Regions from separate parts of the Pseudobutyrivibrio sp. AR14 genome, predicted to be linked through region 2. Evidence: riboswitches for the same ligand, from Rfam matches in the RefSeq annotation. Region 2 holds a riboswitch; the other holds the start of a gene.
The links. Region 2 has a riboswitch for tetrahydrofolate ahead of BLP50_RS04080 (folate family ECF transporter S component). Riboswitches for the same ligand answer to the same signal wherever they lie in the genome.

Region 1: it holds a riboswitch for tetrahydrofolate, as region 2 does, so the genes downstream of both, BLP50_RS07760 (folate family ECF transporter S component) here and BLP50_RS04080 (folate family ECF transporter S component) in region 2, are expected to answer to the same signal.

The regions. Positions count from the first base shown of each region.
Region 1 is NZ_FMUY01000007.1:2,609-6,256, forward strand. Features, by position in the region: gene BLP50_RS07755 (GGDEF domain-containing protein) at 1-1,131, shown strand, start outside; gene BLP50_RS07760 (folate family ECF transporter S component) at 1,176-1,697, opposite strand; THF riboswitch at 1,764-1,859, opposite strand; gene BLP50_RS07765 (methyl-accepting chemotaxis protein) at 2,094-3,648, shown strand, end outside.
Region 2 is NZ_FMUY01000003.1:168,134-171,781, forward strand. Features, by position in the region: gene BLP50_RS04070 (Na/Pi cotransporter family protein) at 1-234, shown strand, start outside; gene BLP50_RS04075 (metallophosphoesterase) at 359-1,441, shown strand; THF riboswitch at 1,521-1,616, shown strand; gene BLP50_RS04080 (folate family ECF transporter S component) at 1,682-2,197, shown strand; gene BLP50_RS04085 (bifunctional folylpolyglutamate synthase/dihydrofolate synthase) at 2,184-3,485, shown strand; gene BLP50_RS04090 (sensor domain-containing phosphodiesterase) at 3,539-3,648, shown strand, end outside.

The DNA.
Region 1 (3,648 bases), on a different contig from region 2:
TTCCCTGAGGATAAGGAATATGCGAAGGCCTTTTATAACAAGGAAACTATGCTGAGAAATCTTGAGGGCAAGCGCTCATTCTCTTTTAAATACAGAGTCATGGTATATGAAAAACCTAGATTTTTCTTATTTACGGTTATGCATGACACTAGTAGTAAGCATCTTATCTTCTATGAAAAAGATATTGATGATGAGTTAAATGCAGAAAAAATAAATAAGGAAAATCAGAAAAAGACCATAACATTCGGACAGATTGCAGAGAGTCTTGCTAGCAACTATGATGCAATCTATTACGTAGATATAGCTAATTCTTCATATGTTAATTATATGGTAAGTAACATATTTGGAGAGTTGGAGATCACTAAATCTGGAGATGATTTCTTTAAGGAATCAATTGAAAATATTCCAAAGATTATTCATCACCAAGATAGAGATGCAGTTTGTGACTTTCTTAATAAAGATAATTTGATCAGTTTGCTAGATAATCAAAAAGATACATCCATAGATTACCGAATCATAGTTAATGGTAAGCCTCGTTTTACAAGAATGGTTGTTAGAAAGACCAGTGATAGCACGCATTTTATCGTTGGTGTAGAAGATGTTGATGCTGAAGTGAAAAAGCAGATGCAACAACTAAGAGCGCTAAAGACAGAAAAAGAGCTAGCACGTCGAGACGAGTTGACAGGAGTCAAGAACAAGACTGCGTACAAAGAACTAGAGGAATCAGCTCAAGGAAATATTGATCATGGCATGGATTATCTGAATTTTGGTTTAGTTGTATGTGATACTAATAATCTGAAGCAGATAAATGATACTTTAGGACATGCTGCAGGAGATGAGTACATTAGAGCATCGGCACGTCTATTATGTGATATTTTCGTACATAGTCCGGTGTTTAGAGTGGGCGGTGATGAGTTTGTGGTATTCCTCCGCGGTAATGATTATACTCAAAGGCACGAGCTTATGAACCAATTGCACTCACAAGTTCTTGAAAACAAAAGGATTGGTGCAGGAGTTATCCTGGCAGCAGGAATGTCAGAGTACAAACCGGAGACAGATTGCTTTGTATCAGATGTATTTGAGCGAGCAGACAAAGAAATGTACGAGGACAAACAAAGACTGAAAGCATAGAAATAGGCTTGATTAGCGCTGAATGCGTTAATCAAGCCATTTTTTTACTCGACCTGTAAGTGAAAAACCTTAACCTCTTGAATTGTCTTAAGAACAATGAATTTCATAACAGTCATGATTGGCAGCATAATAACTTCCTTAGGGAGTCGTGAAATTATTACAGCAAAATAGGCGTCCTTGAGATAAAGAAGCTTAAGCCAGTAGCTATTCATTAGAATATTAACAACTATTGTTAAAATAACCTGAGTAACAAGCACCCGTGTGAAGGTTATTTTTTTCTTATAAAACATAAGTCCATAGATGATACCACTGACTATTCCACTGATGGTAAAGCCAGGGAAAAATGGACCGGTAGGTTTTACAAGATAGCCACCTATATCCATCAGCGCTCCTACAACTCCAGATACTGCTGGGCCTAGAAGCATTCCAGATACGCTAAGAGGCAATGAGCCAAAGCCTATAGTGATGAGTTGATTCACTGGTATCTTGAAAAAGCTAAGGATGATACCGATAGCGGTAAGCATTGCTGCAAGAGCCAGTGTTTTCGTGTTACGTAATTTAGTCATAAAAATACACCTCCTTTGCAGTCCACTTAATCTACAATGGAGGCGTAAAAATACACTTCACTATGTAGCAGCGGGATGCGACCATAAAACCGCGGCATTGCCTTCGTCCAAGTGACAACTCCCTGTTCACCTGGCACTTAACGCTTTACAGTCTACTCTGCATTTCTTTTTTCGTATTATACCCATATAAGCAACACAAATCAATAAGATGTAGATAAAATTGAAGAATTTGTAAAAACATGCTAGTTTTTACAGTTATTCCTTACTTTATTGATACATTATTCACATTAAGGACATTATTTTTTGTTAGCTTAAAAGAATACAAGATTGGGGTATTACAAATAGTATTGGTATAAATGTAACGTAATTCGAATTTAATTCGAGGAGGGGTATTATATGGCAAAGACTAAGGTAGTAAAGCAGGGGAAGCTAGCTACAAGAATTGCTGCTGTTGTTATTGCAGTGTTAATTATTAGTATGACAATTCTTGTTGTGCTTGTTACATTTACTGCAAGAAATGCTATGGAGCAATCCGCAGAAGCTAGAATGAAAGAAGCGGCAGAAGCAAGAGCAGCTTTGATAAATAATTATTTTAGCGATATAGAGACATTTCTAGCAGCATACGCAGTAAGTCCTTCTATGGTAAGATTGGCAGAAAACCAGGATGATCCAGAGGCCTATGCGGAAGCTAAAAAATTTACCGATGAATATGCTGAAAGAATTCCAAATCTTGAAAATATCTATATGAGCCGCACAAATACATATGTACTTTGTGGACATGTAAATGAGACGATAGGTAAGCAGTCTGTGACAGATCAGGCATTACTAGATATGTTAACACCAATGTATGAGGCTATGGGACAGGCTGGAACACCTATGTTTTCTGGTGTTATGGCGTCTCCAACAGGTGATTTGGGTATCATATTCTCATATCCTGTAATGAGCGGAAATAAGATGGTTGCAGTTGCAGGTATTTCGGTTAATGCCACAGGTCTTATCAATCAGCTGAGCACATTATCATTTGACGGATGGGACAAGGCAACTGTATCACTTGTAGATGTAAATAATCTTAATTACACATATTCTGATGACCAAAGCTTAATTGGAACAACTGTTGAGGAATCAAGCTATGTTTTCCCAATTATGTCTTATGCCAACGGTGAGAGTGGAGTTAATAGCGATAATTTAGGAAGTGAGGGAATCCTTCTTGCCTATTCAAATATTCCAAACTATGGAATTACAGTTTTAGTTCAAGATACAGCTGATGAAGTATATGCCTCTATGAGAAGCATGACTCAAATGGTAATAATTCTTGCTATAGTGGTAATTATACTTATTACTGCAATCACATTTATAGTAATCAACATATTACTTAAGGATTTAACAAGACTGAGCAATAATATTAATGATGTTTCATCTTCACTTGATTTGACACAGACTTCTGGTCTAGAAAAATATGCACATCGTCATGATGAAGTTGGAATGGTTTCTAATTCAACCCTTGGATTGATTAGGGCTATTACAGACATAGCCAGTGCCCTTAAAACTAATGCTAATGGACTTAGGACATCGGCAAATGAGCTTGATAACTCCGCAAGCTCAACTGAGCAGACAGCACTTAATATTTCAGAGTCTGTAGCTGAGATTGCAGATGGCGCTTCATCACAGGCTGAAACAATTCAGGAGGGCGTTCAGGCTGTAGCAGATATTGTGGATTCTGTTCAAAATCTTAACGATAACCTTAGTGGCGCAGATCAGCAAGCTGAAGAAATGTCAAAATCATCTAAGGATATGCTTTATAATTTCGAGAACCTTGGCAAGGCTATGGAAGAGACACAGGCCAGCCTTACACAGGTTTCTGAATCAATGGCAGCAGTGGATGATTTCGTTAGCCAGGTTCAGGAAGCTGCAGATGCAATTGATTCTATTGCCAGCCAGACAAACTTGCTTT
Region 2 (3,648 bases):
GAGCTTGCACTTGAGATTTTCACTTCAGAGAATTACGAGAGCTTGCCTAAGATAGAAAAGCTAGAGGCTAAGGTAGATAAGCAGGAAAAGCAGCTTATCAATCATCACGTAGAGCGACTTATGGACAACAAATGTGAGCCTATCGCCGGAGTTATTTTCTCTGATATGGTTACTGACCTTGAGAGATGCGCTGACCACGCTATCAATATCGCATATGCGTTAAAGGATCACTAGTGGACCAGGGGGACGGGGTTCATGGTCCATTTTATAAAAGGTTAATTTAACCCCTCTTTACCAGATAATTGGTGAAGAGGGGTTTTCCTTTATAAAACATATATGCATTAAGAAAGGTATTTTTATGATTTGGATGTTGATGTTTGTTGGAGCGGCAGTAGCTTCAATTCTAGGAATTATCTATATGACAAATTCCATTGCCAAGTTTAAAGTGATTAAAAATAAACTTGTGGCGTTTTTGATTTTGGTGGCTTTATTTTTGATATTTACATTTACTTTGGAATGGATAAATGCGCTTACCATCACAATCTATACCACGGGCTTCTTCTTGATTTTTGGGTTACTTGGAAGAATCGTAAGGCGTTTTTCTAAAAGAGAATTTAAAGTACACTGGCAGGGAGTGCTTGCTATTTTGTCATCTATTTTATTTCTAGGTACTGGATATTACCTGTGCGCTAGCGTGGTGGAAAAAGACTATAACTTGACTACAGAAAAAGATACTGGAGATATAAAAATAGCAATGATATCAGACTCTCATATTGGCACTACATTTGATGGAGAAGGATTTGCCAAGCATCTAAAGACTATTGAGGCTCAGTCGCCGGATATATTGCTTATAGTGGGAGATTTTGTGGATGATAGCTCTAAAAAAGAGGATTTGGAGGTTGCCTGTAAGACTATAGGTGAGATGGATTTAAAGTATGGCGCATGGTTTGCATACGGCAATCACGACAGGGGTTACTTTAATCATAGAGATTTCACAGCAGAGGATTTGGAAAATACACTTCTGAAAAATGGAATCCATATTCTTGAAGATGAATCCGTATTGATTGACGATAGGTTTTATCTAGTGGGACGAGCTGATAAGGGATATAATCCTGACCGATTGACAATGGACGAGCTCTTACAGGATTTAGACACCAGCAAATACATAATAGTTATGGACCATGAGCCTGCCGATTATGTTGCTGAGGCCCAGTCTGCTGCTGACCTGGTACTGTGCGGTCACACCCACGGCGGACAGATGATTCCTATCACAAAATTTGGGGTATGGTCAGGGATAGACGACAGTACCTACGGATTGGAGGAACACAATAATACAAATTTCATCGTATCCTCAGGCATTTCCGACTGGGCTATCAAGTTCAAAACAGGAACTAGGTCAGAGTATGTGGTCGTAAATGTGAGCTCTAAAATGGCCCACTAACCCCGTCCCCTAGGGCCAAAATTATAAAAAACTATTGCATTAAACGTGGCTTGCGCATATAATACAGGAAAATTAGAAATGCAGAGTAGACTGTAAAGCGTTAAGTGCTGTGTGAACAGGGAGTTGTCACGCAGACGAAGGGTAACCCGCGGTTTTATGGTCGCATCCCGCTGCTACATAGCGAGGTTTATATACACCTTCATTGTAGACAAAAGGAACTGCAAAGGAGGTGTATTTTTTATGAAAAAATTATCTAACACTAAAACACTCACACTTGCAGCAATGCTTACAGCAATCGGTATTGTACTTGGTTATTTTAAATTTCCAATCAATCAGTTTATTGAAATCCGATTTGCTTTTGTGCCACTTTGCTTGGCAGGTCTTTTGCTTGGACCTGGTATTGCTGGAGTTATGGGAATACTTGTGGATGTAGGAGGATTTTTGATGTATCCTACTGGCCCATTTTTCCCTGGATTTACATTCAGTAGTATGATGACTGGTGTGATTTTTGGACTTTTCCTTTACAAGAAGAGAGTAACACTTCAGCGCATGATTGTGACTATGGTTACATACACAATGGTTGTAGGTGTTTTACTTAATAGTATCTGGCTCAACATGCTTTATCTAAAGCTTGGATACTTCAACACTATTCTCTACCGTCTTCCTAAGGAAGCAATTATGCTTGTAGTTAACACAGCTATTATTTACACATTGTTAAAGGCGTTTGAGAGCGTAAAACTTTATGAAAAAATATAGTTACCAAGAGGCAATTTCTTTTTTTGAGGAATTGCCTCATTTTAAACCACCAAAAAATACAGGGACACCTGTGAAGGATATGTTTTCCCTTGATGCAGAGCTTGCCCTTCTAGAACAACTAAATAATCCACACATGGATTTGGAGTATATTCATGTGGCAGGCACCAATGGAAAAGGCTCTACGGTGGCTTATATTTCGTCCATTTTAAATCAGGCGAAACTGAAAATAGGCACTTTCGCATCTCCATTTTTACACAGATACAATGAGCTATTTGTGGTAAATGGAAAAGAGATTACAGACGATGATTTTGCTGCTGTTTTTACAGAGGTAAAGCCTGCCTACGACAAGCTTGCTAAAAAAGGCATCCTCCCTAGCGAGTATGAGATTCTCACAGTAATGGGTTTTTTATATTTCAAAAAACGTAAATGCGATGTGGTGGTTTTGGAGGTAAGCATGGGTGGCAGAGTTGACACTACCAATGTCATCCCCGCGCCCATAGTGACGGTTATAGCACCAATCAGCTACGACCATATGTCGATTCTGGGGAATACTTTGACGGAAATAGCCACAGAGAAGGCTGGCATAATTAAACCTGGCACCAAGGTGGTATCTGCCATTCAAGAGGCGGAAGTAAAAAAGGTGCTAAGTCAGACATGCAAAAAGCAAAAGGTCCACATAGATTACATTAAAAAACCTAAATTAATCAGGCAAAATCTTAGGGGCCAGATATTTGAAATAGACCGTATTTACGAAACTTCACTTCTTGGAACCTATCAGATTGAAAATGCTGCACTTGCCATTCTTGCAATAAAAAAGTTTAACGAGTGCTTTAATAGCAAGAAATTCCATATTTCAGAAGAGATGATAGAGGATGGAATAAAGGATACTAGATGGTTTGGAAGATTCACTCTTGTAAGCAGGCAGCCATATGTAATTGTGGATGGAGGTCACAATAGACAGGGGGCTAGGGTCCTTAGAGAATCGTTGCAGCAGTATTTCCCTGATAAGAAGATTACCTTTTTAATGGGAATACTAAAGGATAAAGAGGTGGATATTATCCTTGATGAATTGCTGCAAGTAGCGAAAAAATGCTACACCATGGCGGTGCCAAATGACAGGACCATGTCGCCCGGAGAATTAGCTGAAAAAATAAAAGAAAAAGGTGTTGAAGCTCAGGTAATTTCAGCTGCGGATACAGACAGATTAGATGTGGATAAGCTAGTAGAAAAAGACGATGTTTTGTGCATATGTGGTTCATTATATTTACTAAGTTTTTTCACATTTTAATGCTACAATCAACAAAAATAGGTTGACTGTGTCTTAAAGGCCGGGGGGTAGCTATGAGTGACAATTACTACATTACAGATATGAGTGGGCGTTTGCCAGTTGGTTTACCAGGTGGATTTTTCATATATGAAGCGGGCGGAAATGAGCAAATACTCTTTGCAGA